Regions from separate parts of the Nonomuraea sp. NPDC049129 genome, predicted to be linked through region 2. Evidence: riboswitches for the same ligand, from Rfam matches in the RefSeq annotation. Region 2 holds a riboswitch; the other holds the start of a gene.
What was found. A riboswitch is a leader RNA that binds a small molecule or an ion and turns the genes downstream of it on or off. The one in region 2 is predicted to bind cyclic di-AMP.
Positions count from the first base shown of each region.

Region 1 (4,595 bases), on a different contig from region 2:
AACCGGGTTGCGATTGCGGCTGCTGACCGTAGTTGGGCTGGCCGTACTCGGGTTGCTGACCCGAAGCCTGCTGCTGACCGTATCCGGGTTGCTGACCGTAGCCGGGCTGCTGGCCGTAGTCCGGTTGCTGACCGTAGCCGGGCTGCTGACCGTACTGCGGCTGTTGTCCGTACTGCGGTTGCTGCGGCTGCTGGCCGTAGCCCGGCTGCTGCTGACCGTACTGCGGCTGTTGGCCGTAGCCCGGCTGCTGCTGCCCATAGTTGGGTTGCTGACCGTAGGCGTCGTCCGCCCGGTAGCCAACGACCGTCGCATCCGGGTCGGGCTCGCCATAGGGACGGCCCGTGTTGTGATGTCCGTATTCAGATCCGCCAGGCGCAGAGTTCTCGCCGGATTCGTCCTGTGGATACGGCGGCTGTCCGGTGCTCACCGTGTCACCTCGCTTCGAGTGCGCATGTGGCACGTGTCAGGACACATGCCTGTGCTGCCCAACGTATCGACATAGGTATCAACAATCACCTTTCCCATTAGTCAAGGTCCGCGTCACCCGATGTCAGGTGGAGAAGCATGCGGGTGTTCCCCAGGGTGTTGGGCTTGACGTGTTCGAGGTCGAGGAACTCGGCGACACCCTCGTCGTACGAGGCCAGCAGCTCCGCATAGACCTCGGGTGAGACCGGAGTGCCCTGTACGGGGCGGAATCCATGCCTCGCGAAAAAATCCACCTCAAAAGTCAGACAGAAAACCCGGCGCAGGCCGAGTTCCCGGGCCGTTTTGATCAAGGAAGAGACGATCCGGTGCCCGATTCCGAAGCCTCGGAACTCCGGATCAACGGCCACCGTGCGAATCTCCGCGAGATCCTCCCAAAGCACGTGCAGCGCGCCACAGCCGACCACTTGGCCGCCGCGCTCGGCGATCCAGAACTCCTGCACGTCCTCGTACAGAGTGACGGTGGCCTTCTCCAGAAGCCGGGGCCCGGCGCCCGCGTAGGTGTCGACCAGGAGACGGATCGTCCTGACATCCGGCGTGCGAGCACGCCGGACGACGACTTCCGTGTCCGGGACTGTCACTTCGGCGACCTGCTCCATGGGTCTCCAGCGTACAGATCCGATTACGGCCTCCCCGTAACTCTGACGTCTCTCCCATCTCATGACATCTCGTGGTTGATCGAGCACGATGAGGGATCCCTTGGCCCTCAGGCTTCCATGCCTTGACGAACTTGGTGCAAAAAGGACATAAAGTTTGTCCTGCACCGGCAAGCACGAGATCACCTCGTGACCCTTCGGTTGTGAAACCTCTACAGACTTGGCAGTTCTGGTTGAGCACGAACCCGGAGTGCACTAGTGTCCAGCGACGATGTCACCCACGCGAGCCAGCGTGGAGACGCGCCCAATCCCCGTAAGGGGAGCCGGGGACCCGCCGGTGGCGACCTCATCCCGACGCCACCACCCATGGGGTGAATCCGAGCGAGTCGTTCGGTAGGGCTGCTCCGGCCCGAACCCGTCAGCTAACCCGGTAGGCGCCGATGAGAGGAGCTGGTTGGTGAAGCAGACCCGCGATCGCGAGACGAAGCCGGCGGGCGCTCAGGCCCGCCCTTCTGAGCTCCGGAAGATCCCCACCCGGTTGGGTGTCATCGCGGCGACCATCGCCACCCTCCTCTTCGCCGTACCCGTCGGCTCCGCCGTCGCCGATCCCAAGCCCTCGCTGAAGGACCTGTCCAAGCAGGCCGAGGAGCTCCACACCCAGATCGAGACGCTGAGCGAGGAGTTCAACGGCCAGCGGGAGAAGCTCAAGACAGCCAAGAAGTCGGCTGAGGCGGCCAAGAAGACGCTGTCCACCAGTGAGGCCGATCTGGCCGCGAAGCGCGCCAAGGCCGCGCTGCTGGCCCAGAACGCCTACATCAACGGCGGCTTCGGCCAGGCGCTGGCATTCGGCACCTCCGACGACCCCGAGAGCTTCCTCGACCGGGCGGCCACCACCTACGCGCTGGAGCAGCAGCAGGGCTTCGAGGTCAACCAGGTGACCACGGCCAGGCAGGCCGCCGAGCAGGCAAGGGCCAGCGCCAAGACGCGCATCGACGAGGTCGAGAAGATCGTCGAGGGCCTCGGCACCAAACGCGACAAGATCACCAAGCTCGTCGCCAAGGTCGAGAGCAGTCTCTTCAAGCGGGCGATCGGCGAGGCGGGCCGTCCCGGCACCCGGGCCACGCGGGTCGACCTGCCGGTCATCGGCGCCGGCAAGGCCGCCACGGCCGCCAGGTGGGCGCTCACGCAGCAGCTCAAGCCGTACGTCTGGGGCGCCGAGGGGCCGACCTCGTACGACTGCTCCGGCCTCGTGATGGCGGCCTACCAGCGGGTGGGCATCTCACTGCCGCACTACACCGGCGACCAGTGGACGGCCGGACGGCACATCTCCAAGGAGGAGCTGCGCGCCGGCGACCTGGTCTTCTTCTATGGTGACCTGCACCACGTCGGCATCTACATCGGCGGCGGCATGATGGTCCACGCGCCGCAGACCGGCGACGTCGTACGCATCGCGTCCATCGCCCGCCGCCCGTTCGCGGGCGCCGTACGCATCGCCGACTGACCTCCGGACACCACGACAAGCACTCTGACAGCTGGGGCCCGGGCGGCTGGGCCGGTCGAACGGTCAGATGAGCTGGCGGCGGGCGGCCCAGGCCACGGCCTCGATCGCGGTGGCGACGCCGATGCGGTCGCAGATACCCCGAAGTCTCCGGCGTACCGTGCGTCCACTGATATCCAGTCGTCTGCCAACCCGATCAACCGTGACCCCCTTGGCAAGCTCCGCCAGCAACGCCAGATCCGCGTGGCTAAGCTCGACGCTCTCAGTGAGCACATACATCGGGAGCCCTCCCCCCAACAGCAGAACTCGAGACGTCTATGTCCGAGCAGAGCTGCAGCTCGTCTCGCAGACGGTAAACGCATTCTGGAAAGGTCGTCAAGCCAGCGGATACCGCCCTCTGACCATCGCCATTGACATGATCGGCTGTATGTGAAGTACTCGCCATATGTCGGCACACTTCGGGGCCCGATGAAGGATCACAGGCGCCCTTACAACGGCTCCAGCCCGCTCCCCAAGAGCGCCGCGAACCTGCTGAGCGCCGAATCCGTAAAACGCGAATATTCTTCGCATTCAATATGCGAAATATCGGAAATGTGGCTGCTTAGGGCAGTCTTTTGTACCCCCGCGCCGCCGGGTCGGCAGCGCCCGCCAAAGACCATGAACGGTTCATGCGCCAGAGGGAGAAGCCACTCGGCGCAGGCGGCCGGGAGATGCCCGCTCCCCGCGTTAAGGGACTGGCGAACGCCGCCGCCCGCGTTCTCCTACTCGCCGCAGGAGATCGGGCCGCTGTCAACCCGACAGCGGCCGGTACGGCCCGGCGTGGGAGCCGGGCCGACACTCTTCGGCGGCAGGCGGGTCAGTGGGTCGGCTTGACCAGCGGGAACAAGATCGTTTCCCGGATGCTCTTGCCGGTGAAAGCCATGATCATCCGGTCGATCCCGGCCCCCATGCCACCCGTGGGCGGCATGGCGTACTCCAGCGCCTGCAGGAAGTCCTCGTCCAGCTGCATGGCCTCCGGGTCGCCCCCGGCGGCCAGCAGCGACTGCTCCACCAGGCGCCGGCGCTGCTCGACCGGGTCGACGAGCTCGGAGTAGGCGGTGCCCAGCTCGGTGCCGAACCCGATGAGGTCCCACTTCTCGGTCAGCAGCGGGTTGTCGCGGTGCTGGCGGGTCAGCGGGGAGGTCTCCAGCGGGTAGTCCATGACGAACGTCGGCTGGATGAGCGTGTGCTCGACGAGGGCCTCGAAGATCTCCTGGACGAGCTTGCCCTGGCCCCACTTCGGGTCCCAGTGGATCTCACGCCCGTCGGCGAGTTTCCGGACCTGCTCCAGCGGGGTCTCCGTGGTGATCTCCTCGCCGAGCGCCTCGGACACCGCCCCGTACAGGGTGATGCGCGGCCACTCGGGGATGCCCAGGTCCACCTCGACGCCGTCGTGGACGACCACAGAGGTGCCCAGAGCGGCCACGACGGCCTTCTGGTACATCCGCTGGGTCAGGTCGGCCATGTCGTTGTAGTCGAGGTAGGTGCCGTACGCCTCGATCATGGTGAACTCGGGGTTGTGCGTGGAGTCCGCGCCCTCGTTGCGGAAGTTGCGGTTGATCTCGAAGACCTTCTCGATGCCGCCGACCACGAGCCGCTTCAGGTAGAGCTCGATCGCGATGCGAAGGTAGAGCTCCATGTTGTACGCGTTGATGTGGGTCTTGAACGGCCGGGCCGCCGCGCCGCCGTGGATCGGCTGCAGCATGGGCGTCTCGACCTCGAGGTAGCCCTCCTCGTGCCAGAAGTCGCGCACCGCGCGCACCGTGGCGCTGCGGACGCGGGCCATCTCCCGGGCCTCGTCGTTGACGATGAGGTCGACGTAGCGCTGGCGTACGCGGGCCTCGGGGTCGGTGAGGCCGACGTGCTTCTCCGGCAGCGGGCGCAGGCACTTGGCGGTGATCTGCCAGCGGTCGGCCAGGATCGACAGCTCGCCGCGGCGGGAGGTGATGACCTCGCCCTCCACACCCACGTGGTCGCCC
Region 1 is NZ_JBEZDU010000003.1:153,739-158,333, forward strand. Features, by position in the region: gene AB0B64_RS10125 (hypothetical protein) at 1-502, shown strand, start outside; gene AB0B64_RS10130 (amino-acid N-acetyltransferase) at 525-1,082, opposite strand; cyclic di-AMP (ydaO/yuaA leader) riboswitch at 1,371-1,531, shown strand; gene AB0B64_RS10135 (C40 family peptidase) at 1,537-2,580, shown strand; gene AB0B64_RS10140 (LuxR C-terminal-related transcriptional regulator) at 2,644-2,856, opposite strand; gene lysX (bifunctional lysylphosphatidylglycerol synthetase/lysine--tRNA ligase LysX) at 3,434-4,595, opposite strand, start outside.
Region 1: linked by a shared signal. The riboswitch ahead of AB0B64_RS10135 (C40 family peptidase) and the one ahead of AB0B64_RS12900 (CHAP domain-containing protein) in region 2 are both predicted to bind cyclic di-AMP.

Region 2 (4,595 bases):
ATCACGGGCTCGTACAGGTAGGCCCGGCCGGATGGGTGGCGGCGCAACAAGCCCTTCTTGTGGAGGTTGTCCATGACCGTCATCACCGTGGTGTAGGCAAGGACCCGGCGGCGCTGCAGCGCCTGAAGCACCTCACGAACAGACACAGGGCCGTCGCATGACCAGATGTGGCCCATGACAGCGGACTCCAGCTCACCAAGACCGCGCGCCATCCCGCCCCTCCTAATCCTATCCATCATAGTAGCGATGGTTGGCGACGGCGCGAAGACTGCTGCTCGGATGTGGCCCGTCTCCCTGCATTCATCTCCGTCCGGAGCGGTCGACTATCTACTGCTTCGTGTAGTGGGAGAGGTGTTACGTGCGCGGGGGGATGGGTAACGGAGGTCTGAGCCGCCGTCGCGGTGGCCGGTGCAGCGAAAGCGAGGACGAGAGATGACGTTGCAAGTCGGGGAGATGCTCTCCGCCTACCCCAAGGACCTTGGTGATGTCGACCAGGCGAAGCTTACGAAATGCATCGAAGAGTGTCTCCGGTGCGCTCAAACGTGTACGGCCTGCGCGGACGCCTGCCTGAGTGAGGACATGGTGGCCGAAATGGTCAAATGCATACGCAGCGATCTGGACTGCGCGGACATCTGCGAGACCACTGCGCGCGTGCTCTCGCGGCACACGGGCTATGACGCGAACATGACGCGTGTGGTCCTCGAAGCCTGCGTCCAGGCCTGCAAGGCGTGCGGCGACGAGTGCGGGCGGCACACCAAGCACGCCCACTGTGGCATCTGTGCACAGGCCTGCCGTGACTGCGAACGCGCTTGCCGGGACCTGCTTGGGGTTCTCGGCTAGGCCTCGGCACGACCGGAAGTCGATCTCTTAGGAAGACGTGCCCGGCATCACGGGGGCGAATGCCGAGTACGTCCGAACGGATGGCTGCGGTTGTCCCCTCCCGGGAGGACCAGCCAGCCGACTTTTCACTATATGACATAGTAGGATCGGCCGCTAAGGCTGATGCGCGGATAGCCGCATAGCAGCTCTCTTACGGCAATTGCCGAAGCGGCTTCCCTGATGTCAGGACTTGTACTGCGGATAGCCATAGCCGACGACGTCGGACTTGGGTCGCACCCGCTCCTCGACCTTCCCATTGCCGGTGTTGCCTTCGATCGCGGTGATGGTGCCGTCGCGGTTGTCCTTCTTCACCAGGCCCATGTGGTCGATGGAAGTAATGCTCTTGTCGCCGCCCCATGCGTAGTAAACGACGGCTCCGGGCTTGGCAAGGGTGCCCCAGCGTCCGTTGTTCTTGAACCACCGCGCCCATGTGACCGTATAGGCGTCCCATCCCATCGTCGGCCTAACGCCGGTCTGCTCACCGACCCAAGAGACGAACATGGCGCACCACGGAGCGTTGGCGTAGGCCTGAAGGCTTCCTCCGTCGCGGGCCAGAGTCTCCTGGGCCCTGGGGGAAGTCATGTACCAGCTGTGGAATCGGGTGCCGCCGCCGCTGGCGTTCTCCGTCGTCCCCACCTGCTGCTGGGCCAGCTTCAGCACGGCGTCCGCTGTGACCTGGCGCTGGGGCTGGGAGGAAGTCGCAGACCGCGAGACGCCAGTTTGGGTCTCGCTGGCGTGGTCGCTGGCGAAGGCGGGCGTACTGGTGATGAGCGCACTGGCCACGGCCGCTGCGGCGAGGGTGAGGCCGTGCTTACGGGCGGACCTGCCGTAGCTCGGCAAGAGGTGTTTGGACATGCGGGGAATTGCTCCTTGCTTCCATGCCGCCTACCGGGTTAGCTGACGGGTTCGGGCGTGGAAGTGCCCTACGGAGCCCCGTTGGGACGGGCGCACCGATTCACCCCAAGAAAGTGGATCCCCGGCTCCGCGAGAAAGCGGACTCGGCGGCCGCGGCTACGATCTGCACACAACGCCGGTGCAGACGAGACGCGGTCTCGGCATTACAGGCCACCATCGGAACGCTGCGGCCTTGGGCCTGTAAAGGTATGCAAGCCAAATGGCCAGCGCAAGCGAAACCTTTGGAAGCCGACCCGAAGGCCCTGTGTGGCCTAGGGTTCAGCCATTAATCCTTTACCTTTACCACGGCGTGGTGCCGTGCCTGAGCGGTGGGCCGCTGTGTCGCTGTTCGGGTTGTGCATAATGTCGCAGTGACTATGAACCGTAGTAGCGTGCTGCCCCGAGCGGTGTACCTAGTGGCCGGACTCGTGGTTGCAACGCTGGTAGCGGGGATGTTAGCCCTCGTCGACTACGAGCGACCGGCGAAGCCGCCCCGGCGTCTTCGGGCTGGACCCGGGAAGCCGGGCAAAGCCTCGCCGGCGCCTGAACCGCCCGTTGTGGCGGCCCTCGACCGTCTGCGGGAGCCACACCTGCTTGTGACCGCGAATCGTCCGCTGCCTGAACAAATGATCGAGCGGGTTCGAGTACGCAAAGGCGTGAGCTCCATGGAGATCGTCGATGCGGCGGCGATACCGCTCGGCGGTAGGAGGGTGGGAACGGTGGGGGTGGAACCATCGGCCTTCCGGGCCTACACGCCCAAGCCGACCGTGCGCGGCGGCGAAGAGCAAACTGGGCGCCCCGTATGTCTGGGGCGCCGAGGGATCTGACGCCTTCGACTGTTCCGGCCTGATCCAGTGGGCCTTTGGCAGGGCGGGCATTCGGCTGCCGCGGGTGACGCATCAGCAGTTCGCCAGTGGACCCCGGGTCCCGTTTTCCCAGATGCGATCGGGTGACCTGATCTTCTGGCGGCCGGACCCCACCAACCCGGGCTACATTTCCCATGCCGCGATCTACTGGGGCGACGGAAAGATGATCCAAGCCCGGCGGACGGGGGACGTCGTCAAACTGGTGCCCGCCCACACGCGCAATCTCGCAGGCGTGGTGAGGGTGATTGAGTGATCACGCGTTGACCCGCTGCGGTGCTTGCCTTGCGTATAACAACGTGTAGCGCACGGTATTGATCGGTCTGCGTTGGATAGATCTTTTATGCCAAAAATCTCATTTCGGTAACCAGCCACCCTTTCTACCTACTACAGTCCTTCGTACTTGCCGGTGACTTGCCTTCGCGGTGGAGGCGGCCGGCTGGTGCCGAGGCCCGCGCCGCGGGAACCGGGGAACCAGAGCCTGGAGCGATCCACGCATGGGGTGAATCCGCCACGGATGCGGCGGTAGGGCGTCATCTCCTGGCCCGAACCCGTCAGCTAACCCGGTAGGCCATAAGGAGAAAGGGTCAAACCCCGGACCTATGCCATCCATTGTGGACGGGCTGCTCGACGCTGCCCAGAAAAATCTCGGCTATCGCGAGAAAACCGACGGCTACAGCAAGTTCGGTAACTGGTACTACGCCAACGTGGACAACAGCGACCCCTACTTCAAGACCGCCCCATGGTGCGACATGTTCATTACCTGGGCCGCCAACCAGGCGGGCGTCGAGAAGTACGTGGGGGATTTCGCCTACACCGTCGACCACGCCAAGTGGTTCAAGGAGCAGGACGCCTGGAGTGACAAGCCGGAGCCCGGCGCCATCGTCTTTTACGACTGGAGCGGGTCACGCGATGTGGAGCGGATCGACCATGCGGGCATCGTCGAGAAGGTACAGGGAGACCAGATCTCCACGATCGAGGCCAACGTCGACAAGGTGTGGCTCAAGCGCAAGGACAGGGACCAGAGCAAGGTCGTCGGCTACGGCCTTCCCCGCAAGGTCAAGGAGAAGTTCGGGGAGGGTGAGACGTTCGTCCTGACGGGCGGCAACCCGCGGACGCCTCTGGTCCGGAAAGGGGTCGTGCAGGCGGCGGGGAAGGCGCAGGAGACCGATGTCGTCCTGCCGACGGCCTCCACGGAGAGCATCGCGGTGTCTGGGGTCGTGTTCGCGGGCGTGCTCTGCGTTGCCGTCGTGGTCAGGCAGGTGAGACGTCGAAGCTCTGCCAGAGGCAGGCAGCAGCGGTATGCCGGCCGTCACCGTTCGATCATGGCGTAGCGGTTCATGATCTGGCAGGGCGGAAGGCGACGGTGAAGTCCGGCCCGCCGTTCTTGGACCCATAGACCGTGCCGTCCTCGGTGGCGGCTACCAGTCGCTGCGGGTCGGGTGTCCGCCAGCGCAGCAACCTGCCGAAGCAACTGGGCTGCGCCATGTTGGAGGACGGCTTGGTGGAGGTCAACGAGTTCGGGCAGTGCTCGGTGAAGGGAGTCTTCGCGGCCGGCGACATGGCCAGGCGGGCGTCCATGCCGTTCCCCGGCTGGCCAGGTGATCATCGCCGCCGGTCAGGGCGTCACCGCGGCCGTCGTGATCGATCAGGAGTTGCTGTACGCCTGAGCTCAGAGCAGCGAGAGCGTGTGGCAATGATGCGCGATCAGCGCGCTCACCCCCGGAAACACCGCCAGAGCCGCCGGTCCTGCGAGGAACAAGGTGACGGCCACCGTGCCCACCAGCCGCTCGCGGCGGTGGAGCGGCGCGGCCGGATTGAGCATGCGGCGCACCCTGCTCAACGCGTTCTCGCCTGCAGCGCCCAGCGCGAACGCGGGCACCCGCCCGGTGGCCAGACCGACCAGAGCCGCGGCGAGGTGCAGGCGCGGATGCTGTCCCGCGGCCACATCGTCGGCCC
Region 2 is NZ_JBEZDU010000004.1:7,558-12,152, forward strand. Features, by position in the region: gene AB0B64_RS12890 (BlaI/MecI/CopY family transcriptional regulator) at 1-212, opposite strand, end outside; gene AB0B64_RS12895 (four-helix bundle copper-binding protein) at 433-840, shown strand; gene AB0B64_RS12900 (CHAP domain-containing protein) at 1,063-1,734, opposite strand; cyclic di-AMP (ydaO/yuaA leader) riboswitch at 1,747-1,893, opposite strand; gene AB0B64_RS12905 (NlpC/P60 family protein) at 2,452-2,892, shown strand; cyclic di-AMP (ydaO/yuaA leader) riboswitch at 3,070-3,224, shown strand; gene AB0B64_RS12910 (CHAP domain-containing protein) at 3,239-3,970, shown strand; gene AB0B64_RS12915 (M56 family metallopeptidase) at 4,309-4,595, opposite strand, start outside.